DNA from 2 places in the Exiguobacterium sp. PHA03 genome. Region 2 is predicted to be linked to the other one. Evidence: riboswitches for the same ligand, from Rfam matches in the RefSeq annotation. Region 2 holds a riboswitch; the other holds the start of a gene.
The links. Region 2 has a riboswitch for S-adenosylmethionine ahead of Q7C19_RS10745 (methionine ABC transporter ATP-binding protein). Riboswitches for the same ligand answer to the same signal wherever they lie in the genome.

Region 1 (7,466 bases), on a different contig from region 2:
AACGGTTGCTGAGTTGTTTACGCGCATGATGGAGGAAGCAGAGGAACAGCTGAAGCGGACGACTGCTCGTTTTGCGACATGAACATACAATGATGACCCGTAAACCCGCTTGTGGAAAGCGGGTTTTTCATGTTTTTTTGAAAATGGGACATTTGTCCTTTTCAAGTGAGGCACGAATAAGGTCTACTCTAGTGTAGAGATTAAAGGAGGAGATGACGTGCAAGGAGTCGTGTTTGCTTTGATGAGCGGTCTGTTCATCGCCCTGCAAGGTATATTCAATGCGCGCCTTGCGACAGGCGTCGGACCGTGGTTATCCGTATTGATCGTCCACTTTGTTGGTCTGATGGGTTGTTTAGTCATTTATAGCTTCGTACGAGATCGGAAAATCGGCGGATTCCGTCAGTTACCGTGGATTTATGCGAGCGGTGGTTTGATTGGCGTGCTAGTCGTCGTAACGGAACTGACAGCGATCCAAAAACTCGGCATGACATGGGCGATGTGTTTGTTACTCGTCGCGCAGATTTTATGTGCCTTTCTGATTGATTTAAAAGGATGGTTCGGTGTCTTAAAAAAACAAGGAAATCGTGGTCAGTGGGTTGGTGTGGGTCTCATGCTTGCAGGAGTTGCGATTTTCTCACTTGCCTAAAGGGAGGGAACGAACATGGAAACCGTCATCCAACAATATGGACTGGATACGATTTTAACGGAAGAGACGCGCGCTTGGTTGCGTGAAGAAACCTTCCGAAAAGGAGAACTCCTCTGTACGACCGGTGCGACAATCGACCGGATGTACTTCATCGTCGCAGGCAAGGTCAAAATTTCTGCTGCTTCGTCAGAAGGGAAACAACGGATTTTACGATTCAAAACACCACTGACAGTGATTGGTGACGCCGAGTTCATCAATGAACGAGAAGTGTTGAATACAGTTGAGGCGGTGACCGATGTCGATGTGTTGAGCGTGCCGTATGCGATTTTACGCGAGCACAATACGACGAATGTCTTTCTGCAATTTTTACTACGAACAATTACAGCGAAGTGGTATGCCGATTCGAAATCAGCGTCGCACCACGTACTCTATACGGTCGAGGAGCGATTTGCAGGCTACTTATTATCGATTGCGTCCGAAGCTAGTGACAGTTTGTTTTATCAGGAGATGCGGACGTCGAATCTACATGACGTCGCTGACTGGCTTGGAACGAGTTATCGTCACCTTAACCGGATCATCACGAAGTTGTGTGAGGAAGAGATCCTTGTTCGACGACGTGGCAAGATCATCATCGTCGATTTGGAACGGATTCGCGAGAAAGCGAACGGTAACAGCTATGAGTAAGGAGGAACGAACATGATAATAGGCATTGTATGTGCCGTATTGGCTGGAATGTTAATCAGTTTGCAGACGGTATTGAATGCTCGGATGAGTGATGCATTCGGCGCATGGGCGACGACGACGCTGGTTTTCTTCGTCGGCTTCATCGGAGCAAGCATCACGTATGTCCTGTTTCGTGGTGGAACGATCGGACAGATTCAAAACGTATCGCCACTCTATTGGTTTGGTGGACTTGTCGGTGTCGGCGTCGTTTTTTGTGTCATGCGTGGGATTCAGTTGCTTGGTCCGTCCGTCGCGATCTCTGTCGTTCTGATTTCGCAGTTAAGCTTTGCTCTTGCTGTTGATACGTTCGGCTGGTTCGGTTTACCGCAAATTGATTTATCATTCGGTCAGCTCGTCGGTCTCGCCGTCATGGTATGTGGGATCTTCGTTTTGAAGCGGTATCAAGTCGTGGCGCCGGAAGAGAAGGCGAAGGATATACCGAAGCAAGTCTCTTAAAAAATCTGATACTAGTTCGATCGACTGACGAACGTTTCTGTCATCCTCGCTTTCCGCAGGCGGGAGGTAAGCCGCGTCATCCCGCATTCCATGCGATTTGCCGGGTCTTACCTGACCCTGAAGAAAGCGCGATTCGCGCTTTCTTTCCCTGCAGGAGTCGAGGATGAACACTCACGTTCTAGATTGACTAAATAAAACATGCGCGTTTCCCGCTAATTCAATCGGGAGATTCGCATGTTTTTATGTGTTGTGACTTGATTTCAATCGAATAGATGAACCATTCGTCTTCTGAAGTAAAGCGAGAGGACAAGGATAAGAAGACCACAGTACAACATGATCGTCGTGATTGAAACATGAAACGACAGTAGAAAAGAGAGAAGCGCATAAGATAATGGAACGAGACCGTTTGACGCGGCATTCACGACACTCATGACACGTCCCATCGTCTGTTCCGCACACTGAGACTGGATGAACGTAATGAAGCGAATATTGATGATGGAAGAAAGGACACCAAGTGATAACAGGATGATCAGGTACAACAAAATCTGCTGGGCTTGACTAAGCAGGAAGAAAAGCAAACCTAAGGCGCCAATTAATCGGACCGATGAGGTAAGCCCATTTGCTTTCGTCTGCGCAAAACCACTCCAGAGCGCCCCTCCGAGCATTCCCATTTGATAAGCCCCTTGCATATAACTTAAATCCATCGCATCTCCTTGGAGCACATCATGAACGAGTAAGGGGATTCCGAGTAAGAGTGGTCCAAAGAAAAAGAAATTGACACAGATGACAAGAAAAAGTGTCTGCTTGAGTTGCTGAAAGTGAAAGACGTAATGTAGCCCTTCTTTTAGTTCAAAGAAAGCTGAATGCTGACGTGCTCGCTTGACCTTAGATTCACGAATACCATACGTGAAGAGAAGCGTCAGACAGAGTGTTCCGAAAATCACGAGAAAGACGTACGAGTAAGAAGAATGACTGAGGATGACTCCACCAAGAATCGGACCTGAAAAGAGAGCGATTTGATTAGATGTCTGAATCAATGAATTGGCTTTAGTGAGCTGTTTTTTCGAAACGAGTGTAGGCAGTAAGGAAGCATTCGCTGGCGAAAAGAATGCATCCACACTACCGAATAAAAAGGCAAATCCTAAAATCGTCAGCAATGTAAGCTGATCGGCATGAAGTAACACGAGGAGGCAAATTATAAAACTGATCCGTAGACCGCTTGAGATACGCATGATCGTTGAACGTTTATAGCGATCGGATAAGACGCCACCGAACAACATGAGAAAAATACGGGGTAACAAGGTGGCCATGAGGACGAATCCGAGATATGACGCCTGGTTTAGCGTATGGATGACATACCATTGTTCAACAAACAGATAGGTTGATAGGGAGAGGGCGGAGCACATACCGGACCCCCATAAAAATAAAAAAGATTGATTTTTAAACAGTGATTGTTCCGTATCCATTTCAACAGGTAGCATAAGACACCTCCGATTTAGACCTCGTCGTTCTCAAACAGTGGTTCATCAATTGCGAAGGCAGTCGACATGATATAGAAGTGTTTTTTATCTTCTTCGTCTAGTGAAGGAGACCGTGTGAACTCGTCCAATAGAGCACGATATTTTGTAGCAAAGCGTTGGAAGTCGGCTTCAGACATCGTCAGTTCCTTTTGAAGTGATAAGCTCATCCAGTCCTCGACGTTCGAAGATGAAGGAGAAAAAGTAGCTGTCGGAGCCGTTAGAACGCGTGTCTTTGCCCGGTCCAATACTTCGAGATACGACTGTCGGGTCGCTTCATTTGTCTCGACGAAGTTCAGTAGATGATCGGCAGGAATGTATCCTCGAGCAATCGCTTGATAGTATTTCAATAGATTGCCGCCCTGTTCTTCCGTCCGGACGAGACGAATCAAGTCATGCTTTTCAAGTTCCCGTACGTGATAGAGGACCTTCGCGCGGGATAACGTCAGCAAGTGGGCTAACTGATGTACCGTATGTGGTTTTTCGACGAGAAACATAAGAATTTTTGTTCGTAACGGATCACTGATCACTTTTAACTGTTCATAGCTCTCTAATATGTGAATCGCTTTTTGTTCCATGCAATCATCTCCTTTTTAACCGGTTAATTTTTATTAACCGTAAAACAAAAGACTGTTTTTGTAAACGGTTACAAATTTATGTAAGGGTGTTGATAAAGAAGACATCATTTGTTTGCATACAAAAAACTGACTCCCGTAACATCTCGATCATCCTCCACTTTCTACTGAAAGTAAGGGAAGAACGAGATGTTTGAAATCAGTCTCAGCTACTGTATGTGGTTCGAGGTGATTAGACCGTCGTCGTATCTTTCCATTCCTGCTCGATGAAAGCATCGCGACCAGAAGCAGCACGATCTTTTTTATAGTGCTCTGGATTTTTCTTATGGAAGTCTTGATGGTACTCTTCCGCTGGATAAAATTCAGAAGCGGTATCAATCCGCGTCACGATTGGCTGTTTGAAACGGTTGCTTGCAGCAAGAGCGTCACGAGAAGTAATCGCAGCTTCATGCTGCGCATCCGTATGATAGAAGATTGCTGGCGCGTACTGCGTACCGCGATCTTGGAATTGACCTTCTGCATCCGTCGGATCCGTTTGGGGCCAGTAGAGTTCAAGTAAACGCTCGTACGGGAACAGGCTCGGATCAAACGTGATTTGGACGACCTCGAGGTGTCCCGTCGTTCCTGTTTTGACTTGCTCGTATGTCGGGTTATCGACGTGTCCGCCCATGTAACCTGATACGATTCCCTCGATTCCTGGTAATTCTTCAAATGGTGTCACCATGCACCAAAAACATCCACCTGCAAATGTTGCTTTTTCCATCTGTCTCTTCCTCTCCGTGGGAAATCCCCATTGTATGTCTGACAGCGAGAAAACGAAAACGACTCCTTCGCTTGGTTGCAAAAGGAGTCGCCGCTTTTTATCAACCAAAGCTTTCGCTTTGCTGGTCGTAGCACCTTGCTATGCGCAGGTTGCTGGGACGTCATCGATCCAGATCTCTCGGTCCACTCTTGATAAGGGTATATGAAGTTGATGTCATTCGTTATCATTGTTGTGATGATACCATTCACAAAGAAATAAAGTCAATCCTTAGAATTTAAGGCACGTAAAACGGTTGCCCCAAGTGTCTTCGCACCGATCAACAACGCTTGTTCATTGATCTCGTACTGTGGATGGTGCTGCGGATAGTTGACGCGACCGTCCGTATAGCCAGAGCCGGTAAAGAAATAACTACCCGGGACGTGTGTTAAGTAATGTGCGAAGTCGTCCGCCGCCATCATTGGTGTGAGTGCCCGGACGGATGCTTCCGGTAAGAAAGCAGCAGCTTCCTGAACGAGTTTTGTCTCGTCCGGGTGATTCCAGAGCGCCGGGTAACCAGTCGTGAAGTCAATCGAATACGAAGCACCGATGCCAGCACACGTCGTCTTAGCGACAAGATCGACTTCTTGCCGGAGCTGATGCCGCAGTGTCTCATTGAACGTTCGGATTTCCCCGACAATGCGTGCCTCACCCGTAACGATATTTGGTGCTGTTCCTGCATGGAAAGAACCGATTGCGAGAACAGCCGGCTCAAACGGATCAACCCGTCGACTAACGAGATGTTGTAAGTTGCAGACGAGTTGCGCTCCAGCGACGAGAGCATCTTTTGTTTTATGCGGTGCCTGGGCATGACCACCTTGACCATGGACGATGATTTCGAATTCGTCGATCGCACACAATGTATGTCCTTCCCGGAACCCGATCGTGCCAACCGGTAAATCATTTTCGAGGTGTGTCGCGAAAATTGCATCGACCCCTTCGAGGACGCCGGCTTCGATCATTTGGATTGCTCCACCGGGAAAGACCTCTTCTCCATGCTGGTGGATGATCCGAATCGTTCCTTGCAATTGATCGCGTAACGGATAGAGTGTAGCAGCAAGGACCATCACGATCGCCGTATGACCATCGTGTCCACATGCATGCATGACCCCGGGATGGATCGACCGGAAGGCAAGCGTCGTCTCTTCTTGAAGTGGTAAAGCATCAAAATCGGCACGGACCGCAATCGTCGGACCAGGCTGTTTGCCTTCGATCGTCGCGACGACACCACGACCTCCGACGGCTGTTTGATGAGGAATGCCCTGTTCTGCGTAAAAGGCGGCAATCCGTTCTGGTGTGCGGACTTCCTGGAAAGAGAGTTCCGGGTGTCGATGAAAATCGCGACGTAACGCGATCATTGTCGGTTCGAATTGTTCGAGTGCTTCAAAAAGTTGAGTTTGCATGTTCAAGCTCCTTTAACGTGTGTCTTTTCGCGAAAATGGGTACAGATACAGGTAATCACGAAAGGGGATAATGTAACATGGGAGAAATCGTCGTCAATGCTGTACTTACAATCAAAGCTGGACTTGCGGATCAAGTCTTCCCGATTTTACAAACGGTTTATCATGCTTCACAAAAAGAAGAAGGATGCTTACGTTATTCCTTGCACCAATCGATCGAGGATGAGCATCAATTCATGTTGTATGAAGTGTATCGGGACGAAGAAGCGCTTGAAGCGCATATCGCATCCGACCACTATAAAGCCTACCGTGAACAGATCGAATTATACTTGATGGACCGACAAGTGGCGAAATACGTCGAGATGACTTTCTGACGTGTTGCGATAAGAAGAGACGAACCCGTCGAAACCGACGGATTCGTCTTTTTTATTACATCGATTTAAAGCCGAGGAAATGCTCCTGCCAACGCGGTTCATAGATTGAATTGATTTGCAGCTGTGAACCACCCGCATGGATGAAGTGTTCGTTATCAAGCATGATTCCAATATGCGATGGACCGTCTGTATAGGTGTTCTGGAAGAAGACGATATCTGAGCGTTTACCACTTGAGATGCTCGTCCGGCGATTCGTGAAGAACGCACCATACCAGTAGCCACGAACGTTCGTCCGACCACCGTATTTTCCAGCTTGGTTCGTCGCATAGTGAATCAGTCCGGAACAGTCGAAGCCACCGTTTACGGCATCTTGCGAACCCCATGTGTAGGGTGTTCCGATATGCTGGACGGCTGCTTGGATCAGCTTTTCACCACGCGTATTATTCTTTTTGACGACTCGTTTATCCGACGTGATCGTCACGGCGGATACCGGAAGATAGACAGGTGTCCAACCTGATTGGATGACATAGAAATTTCCGACCCGGTGACGCGGATAGACGCGTTTGCCTTGTTCAACAAGTCCACTGCCTTTTGGGCTCGTCGGACTTGCGAAAAAGGATGTCGTCTGTTTGACGGTATAGATTTTCGCCCGGTCGATCGCTTTTTGTGCCAGGCTCATATCGGGTTTACTCGTGCTGATATAAGGGTTGAGGACATAACCGGTTTGACCACTGACTAAGCGGACTTGCCAAAAGTCATCATCAATCGATTTCAAACCGACTAATTTCGTCCCTTTCTTCAAATAAGCGGCCGGACGACTGTAAGCGACGTCGGCAGAGAAGAGGGGAGTTTGATCTAGATGAACATAAAACGTCGTCCCTTTTTTTGCTTTTGCCATCGGTTTGTTCAGTCCGATACGACTCGAATCGACGAAACCAAAGGTATTTTTGTATTTGACACGTGTATAATAACCGCT
Region 2 (7,466 bases):
CGGGCGATGCGACTTGTCGAACATAAAAAAGATGTCGTCATCTTGATGGATTCGATCACGCGTTTGACTCGTGCGTATAACTTAACAGTGCCGCAAAGCGGACGGACGCTTTCAGGGGGGATTGACCCAGCAGCGTTCCACAAACCAAAACGGTTCTTTGGTGCGGCGCGAAACATCGAACATGGTGGCAGTTTGACAATTCTTGCGACGGCACTCGTCGAGACGGGATCCCGCATGGATGACGTCATCTATGAGGAATTCAAAGGAACAGGAAACATGGAGCTACATCTCGATCGTAAGCTGTCGGAACGCCGAATCTTCCCGGCAATCGACATTCGCAAATCAGGTACGCGGAAGGAAGAACTCTTGCTTCCGAAAGAGCAACTCGATGCGCTCTGGACGATTCGTCGGACGATGAACGAGTCGAACGAGTTCGTCGATACGTTCCTGCGTAAGATTCGCGACACGAAAAATAATGAAGAATTTTTTGCTGAACTTGAGAAAGAAAAGAAGAAGACGGTCCGACGTGCACCTGCTAAACCGCGTACCGTCAAGAAGGAAGCAACGACGGAAAAATAACTATTGCGACGCGTAAAAAAATCGTTTAGTATAGGAAGGTAACTTACTCTGGCTCAGCAAATGGACCAGGGCGGAAGGAGAGAAATCAACCATGAAACAAGGAATTCACCCTAACTACAACAAAGTAGTATTTATGGATTCAACGACTGAGTACAAATTCTTAAGCGGTTCTACTCGTTCTTCGAACGAAACGATCACTTGGGAAGATGGTAACGAGTACCCACTCATCCGTGTGGATGTGTCTTCAGACTCGCACCCATTCTACACAGGTCGTCAAAAGTTCAACGCGGCAGATGGTCGTGTCGATCGCTTCAACAAAAAATACGGCCGCAAGTAATTACTTGCCGGTTCTTAAAAAACAGCCTGCCTCCATTACGGAAGCAGGCTGTTTTTGTATAGGCTGAATTGCGAACGGTACGTAAGGTACGTCTTTAAGACGAACGAGAAAGCAATCCCGCCGACGATCCCGATCAAGTACGGCATAGCATCTGGATGTGCCAAGATGTAGTCGACGACTTTATGGAACGAGATATGACGACCAACAAAGTAGCCGGCGCCCAAGAACACACTGACCCAAATCAAAGCACCTGTATACGCGTAACTCGCAAAAATGCGAAACGGCATTTTTGAAACACCTGCAAAAAAGGCAGAGAGTTGGCGAAGACCAGGTATGTAGTAACCGATGATCAAGACCGATTTGCCGTAACGACGAAATCCGGCTTCAGCGGAGAGAATGTGTTTTTCTGAGATGCGCATCTTTGGTCCGACGCGATGCAACAGGGGCATGCCGAGTTTTAAGCCCAGCACGTAGCTAATCGTCATTCCGATGCAACTGCCAGCGTAAGCGGCAAGAATCGTACCGAACAGCGGTAGATTGCCTTGATGCATCCAAAAACCGGACAGGACGAGCAAGGTCTCATCAGGAACCGGCAATCCCACGATACCACCTGCGAGAAGGACGGAAAGACCAAGGGCGCCATATTGGTGCAGAATGTCATGTAAGAGATGATGAATCGGGGACACCTTCTTTCGCGAGAATCTTCTTCTTTAGTGTACAGGAAATGGATGAAGGTTGGAATGAAAGGACAAAAATTCTAGGTAAAGAAAAAATGAATTTTGATTTCCGGAAGTCAACCCTTTTTCTCAATACCGTTTCGAGCTATACTCGTTAAAGTGACTATTTTTAGAGGACGGTGTCGGACGATGATGCATGTAATAAATCAGTACGGCTGGATCGAAGTAATTTGTGGCAGTATGTTTTCCGGGAAATCGGAAGAGTTGATTCGTCGTGTCAGACGGGCACAGTACGGCAAACTGCCCGTTCAAGTATTCAAGCCGGCAATCGATGACCGGTACCATGAAGAGCATGTCGTCTCTCACATCGGAAATTCCGTCGTGGCGATTCCAATGGCGACGAGTCGTGATCTCTATGCAGCAGTAGCGGAAGAAACACAAATTGTCGGAATTGATGAAGTTCAATTCTTTGATGATGAGATCGTTCAAGTCATCGAAGCACTTGCGCAAGACGGAAAACGCGTCATTTGTGCAGGACTCGATCAGGATTTCCGGGCAGAGCCATTTGGCAAGATGCCGGAATTACTGGCGCGCGCAGAATTTGTGACGAAACTTCAGGCGATCTGTCTCTCATGTGGCGATCCGGCTTCCCGGACACAACGTTTGATTGATGGAAAACCAGCGAACTATGATGATCCGATCATTTTAGTCGGCGCTTCAGAATCGTATGAGCCACGGTGCCGCCACTGCCATGAAGTGCCAGGAAAGCCGAAGCCGCTCCAAACGATGCAGCACCAAAAAGGATAAACAAAAAAGACGAACCGATGATGGTCGTCCTTTGATGTAACAGCTGTTCGCTTCTAAGTGAAGACGAATAGCTGTTTTTTTTATTATCCCGTTTCCTGTGAGACACGGCTCGAGCGTTCGATGAAACGAATCGTCTCACGCACGATCAAATCCTGATCATGATCGAGGGTCGCGACGTGGTACGAGTTGAGGAGACAGTAGATTCGTTTATCATTCGTCCCGATATGCTGATGCAGGTAATCCGAGCTCGACGGCGGAACGACGTGATCGGTTGCCGAGTAAAGAATCAATGTCGGTAGAAGGATCGATCCAAGGCGTCCTTTCGTCTCATCCATCAAGCGGACGAGTTCGAATGCACAACGACTCGGAACGAGGTCATAGATGATTTCGAAAGCAGACCGTTTGATATCCGGTGCCCCTTCTGGTAAGTACTGTGGACCATCTTCAAACGACAATGCTTCATAAGACGGAACGGAGAGAGCGGCATTGATCGTAATGATGCCTGAAAATGGAATCCCGTCAGCGGCGAGCGATAGTGCGAGCGTCGCGCCCATCGATTGACCGATGACGAAGACTTGATCGCATGTTTCTTGTAAACGTGCATAGCCGTCTTGCAGGCTCTGCTTCCAACATCGAGCAGTCGATTGTTCGAACTCACGGACGTTCGTCCCGTGACCACGCAAACGTGGAGCATAGACAGTGAATCCTTTAGCAGCAAATGCCTCACCGACGTCCCGAACACTTTGCGGGGTCGCATTAAAACCATGACAGATTAAAATGCCGATCGGTCCACCTTGAAGATAAAATGCTTCAGCACCAGTCAATACAGGATAGTTCATCATTACTATTTTTCCTCCATTCGTGAAAAAAACTCGTCAACGTCACTGCTTGGACGCCCACGAGTTTTTCACCGTATCATCCAAAGCCGCGCTTTGCTGGTCGGAGCACCTTACAGATTGCAGGTTGCCGTGAAGTCATAGAGCCAGGTCTCTCGTTCACTCTTGATAAATATCATATTGGAATTGTCGGATTAATCATTGAAACGATGGTAGCACGACCGAAAATGCCTTGTCAAATCGTTCTGGACGAATCGTGATTTGTTCTTTCAGCTAACTCATAACTTATGACTCAATCGATATGCGCCAAATGGATTATTTTTGCAAAGTTGGTTGACTTTTAAAGGTTCGACCCGTAATGTAAAAATTAGTTTTACGACATAAGCAACAACGCAACAACACACATACGAATTTCATACCGCAATACTTATCCAGAGAGGTGGAGGGACTGGCCCTACGAAACCTCGGCAACAGACTCATTATGAGCACTGTGCCAATTCCATCAGACAGATGTCTGAGAGATGAGTGGAGTGGATTCTGCCACTGTGCGGATCCAGGTCTCTTCTTGTTTCTCAAGAAGGGACCTTTTTTGTTGAATGAAGGGGGAAAACGGAATGATTGCATTTCATCAAGTCAAAAAAACGTACGTCACGAAGGATCAGACGATCGCAGCACTCGACGGTGTCGACCTGACGATCGAGAAAGGCGAAATCTTCGGTGTCATCGGCTTTAGCGGTGCCGGGAAAAGTTCATTGCTCCGCTGCGTCAACCTGTTAGAACGACCGACGTCAGGAACAGTGACGGTCGACGGGGAAGATTTAACACAACTATCACCAAAAAAATTACGCCAAGCGAAACAGCGGATCGGGATGATCTTTCAACACTTCAATCTATTGAATGCAAACACGGTCTTTACGAACGTTGCGAAACCACTCGTTCTCGCAGGTGTCAAGAAAGACGAGATTCGTCGCCGGGTGACGGAATTACTCGAATTCGTCGATCTTGCGGACAAGGCGGATCATTACCCGGATCAATTATCCGGCGGACAAAAGCAACGTGTCGGCATCGCCCGGGCACTAGCGACGCAACCATCCGTGCTCTTATGTGACGAAGCGACGTCAGCACTCGATCCTCAGACGACACATCATATTCTCCAGTTATTAAAACGCATCAATGCGGAATACGGGATCACCATTCTCTTGATCACCCATGAGATGGGCGTCATCCGGGAGATTTGTGACCGGGTCGCCGTCATCGAAGCCGGGAAGCTGATCGAGTCAGGAACAGTCTTTGATGTCTTTTCGAATCCGCAGACCGAGACAGCGAAAAACTTCGTCCGCTCCGTCATGCATGATGAAATTCCGGCATCAATTCGTCAGTTGATCGAGTCACGGAATGCGCATCCGATCTATAAGATTCATTTTCTCGGACATCACACCGGGCAACCACTCTTGTCGCAAGTCGCAAAACGCTTCGACGTCGATGTCAACATCCTGCACGGTAGCATCACGGAGTTACAGGAAACACCGTTCGGTACATTACTTGTTGAACTGATCGGTGAAACAATCGAAGTAAAACGGGCCTTACAGTACATCGATCAGGCACAGGTGACCGTCGAGGAGGTGCTTGCTGATGCTAGTTAACTACAGTGATATCTGGACAGCATTTTTGCAGACGATGACGATGGTGTCAGTGTCGTTATTATTTTCGACTCTGATCGGTTTACCACTCGGCATCCTGCTCGTCGTCACCCGGAAAGGGGCATTGCTCGAAAACGTCCCGCTGTTCACATTCTTCAACAGTATCGTCAATATCTTCCGTTCAATTCCGTTCATCATCTTACTTGTTGCGATCATCCCGTTGACACGGTTGATCGTCCAGACGTCGATCGGAACCGAAGCCGCCATCGTTCCACTCGTCTTTTACGCCGCCCCGTATATGGCACGGCTGATCGAGAGTTCCTTACTTGAAGTCGACAAAGGCGTCCTTGAGGCAGCAGAAGCGATGGGCGCGACACCGTTTCAAACGATTTTCCGCTTCCTTCTGCCGGAAGCACTCGGTTCACTAATCCTTAATTTAACGATTGCAACAGTCGGCTTGATCGGGGCGTCGGCGATGGCAGGCGCCATCGGTGGTGGCGGACTGGGTGACTTAGCAATTACGTACGGTTATCAACGGTTCGACACGAAAGTCATGATCATCACGGTCGGGATTCTCGTTATCTTAGTCCAAGGCTTACAGACGACAGGCAACATCGTCGCACGAAAAATCAGAAGACATTAATCAAGGGAGCGATTCAGCCATGAAAAAAGCAGTAGCGATTGGAGCAACATTAACGACGATTTTATTTGCCGGGTGCTCAGCATCAGGAGAAGAAGAAAAGACGATCAAGCTCGGGGTCAGTGGTTCAGACACTCAAGTGTGGGATTACGTCGCGAAAAAAGCGGAAAAGGAGGGCATCAAAATCGAACTCGTCAAGTTCTCCGATTATGTCCAGCCGAACATGGCACTGGCTGAGGGTGAGATCGACGCCAATGCCTTCCAGACGATTTCCTACTTCAACGCCTTCAAGAAGGAACATAAGTTGAAGCTGTCGCCGATTGCGACGACCGTCATTGCACCGATGGGCATTTACTCAGATAAATATAAGGACGTCAAAGATATTCCAGTCGGTGGCAAAATCGCTGTTCCGAACGAAGCGACGAACATGGGACGTGCCTTCTTGTTACTACAAGAAGCAGGTTTGATCAAATTACCGGACGACTTCGACGGCAATGGATCGGTCGATAAGATCGTTGAAAATCCGAAGAAACTGAAAATCGTTCCGATCGTCGCTGGACAAACGCCACGCGTCTTACCGGACGTCGCTGCATCGATCATCAATAACGGTATTGCTGTTGACGCAGGACTAAATCCGATCAAGGACTCGATCGTCCATGAGAACGAGACAGCAAAACCATACATCAACATCATCGCGACACGGACGGAAGACAAGAACAAAAAAGAACTAAAAAAGATCGCGTCGCTTTACCAACAAAAAGATGTCGCGGCTTTCATCAAAAAAGAATATAAAGGTAGCTCGATCCCGACGTTCGTTCCACTAAGCGACATCGGCGAATAAATTCTAAAGGAGAGTGGATAGCATGACGACACCAGTACGCACGACATGGGTAGAGACGATTGAACAGGACATCGAACAAAAACGGGAATCGTATCTTGAGACGAGCCACCGGATTCATGCGACGCCGGAAATCGGTAACGAGGAATTCTTTGCTTCGCGACTACATGCAGAGCGTTTGACGGCAGAAGGCTTTACAGTAGAACTCGGCGTCGCAGGGCACGAGACCGCATTCTTCGCGAAGAAGTCAAGCGACCGACCTGGCGCGACAATTGCCTTTCTCGCTGAGTACGATGCGTTGCCGGGCATCGGACACGCATGCGGTCATAATATCATCGGAACGACGAGTGTCGCAGCGGCGATCGCGGTCAGCAAAGTGCTTGATGAAGTCGGTGGGAGTGTCGTCGTGCTTGGAACGCCAGCCGAAGAAGGTGGGCCGAACGGAAGTGCGAAAGGCAGTTTCGTCAAACACCAGTTGCTTGAAGGAATCGATGCGGCCTTGATGGTCCACCCGTCCGGACAAACGCGGATCACGGGGTCCTCGCTTGCGGTCGATCCGCTCGATTTTGCCTTTACGGGTCGTCCCGCGCACGCAGCGGCGACACCGGAAGAAGGCATCAACGCTCTCGACGCTATCATTCAGCTCTTCAATGGGATCAACGCCTTACGTCAGCAGTTACCGGATGATGTCCGGATCCACGGAATCATCACGCATGGTGGCGATGCGCCGAACATCATTCCGGAATACGCAAAAGCACGTTTCTTCATTCGGGCGACGACACGGGAACGGCTGAATGCCGTCACGGAGAAAGTCAAAGCGGTCGCGCAAGGTGCGGCACTTGCGACCGGGGCGACGCTTGACGTCATCGCTTTCCAAAATGAAGTCGACAATCTCGTCTTCAACCGGACGTTTGATCGTCTCTTCCAAGAAGAAGCAGAGGCGCTTGGGCAAATCGTGCACCTCGACGAACGACCGGGTCTTGGATCGACGGACGCGGGTAACATCAGTCAAGTCATCCCGACAATCCATCCGTATATCAAGATTGGTCCGGACGATCTCGTCGCCCATACAGAAGCATTCAAAGAAGCCGCCCGTTCGGAAGCAGGGGATG

Region 1: it holds a riboswitch for S-adenosylmethionine, as region 2 does, so the genes downstream of both, msrA (peptide-methionine (S)-S-oxide reductase MsrA) here and Q7C19_RS10745 (methionine ABC transporter ATP-binding protein) in region 2, are expected to answer to the same signal.

Annotation. Positions count from the first base shown of each region.
Region 1 covers NZ_JAUTYQ010000002.1:239,936-247,401, forward strand. Annotated here, with positions in the region: gene Q7C19_RS12345 (NAD(P)H-dependent flavin oxidoreductase) at 1-82, shown strand, start outside; gene Q7C19_RS12350 (DMT family transporter) at 218-646, shown strand; gene Q7C19_RS12355 (Crp/Fnr family transcriptional regulator) at 662-1,330, shown strand; gene Q7C19_RS12360 (DMT family transporter) at 1,343-1,825, shown strand; gene Q7C19_RS12365 (MFS transporter) at 2,086-3,306, opposite strand; gene Q7C19_RS12370 (ArsR family transcriptional regulator) at 3,321-3,920, opposite strand; gene msrA (peptide-methionine (S)-S-oxide reductase MsrA) at 4,150-4,680, opposite strand; SAM riboswitch class I at 4,775-4,878, opposite strand; gene Q7C19_RS12380 (M20 metallopeptidase family protein) at 4,941-6,119, opposite strand; gene Q7C19_RS12385 (putative quinol monooxygenase) at 6,197-6,490, shown strand; gene Q7C19_RS12390 (SH3 domain-containing C40 family peptidase) at 6,546-7,466, opposite strand, start outside.
Region 2 covers NZ_JAUTYQ010000001.1:2,066,452-2,073,917, reverse strand. Annotated here, with positions in the region: gene rho (transcription termination factor Rho) at 1-579, shown strand, start outside; gene Q7C19_RS10765 (type B 50S ribosomal protein L31) at 671-916, shown strand; gene Q7C19_RS10760 (DedA family protein) at 952-1,602, opposite strand; gene Q7C19_RS10755 (thymidine kinase) at 1,786-2,400, shown strand; gene Q7C19_RS10750 (alpha/beta hydrolase) at 2,484-3,242, opposite strand; SAM riboswitch class I at 3,310-3,411, opposite strand; SAM riboswitch class I at 3,661-3,764, shown strand; gene Q7C19_RS10745 (methionine ABC transporter ATP-binding protein) at 3,851-4,879, shown strand; gene Q7C19_RS10740 (methionine ABC transporter permease) at 4,869-5,519, shown strand; gene Q7C19_RS10735 (MetQ/NlpA family ABC transporter substrate-binding protein) at 5,539-6,357, shown strand; gene Q7C19_RS10730 (M20 family metallopeptidase) at 6,380-7,466, shown strand, end outside.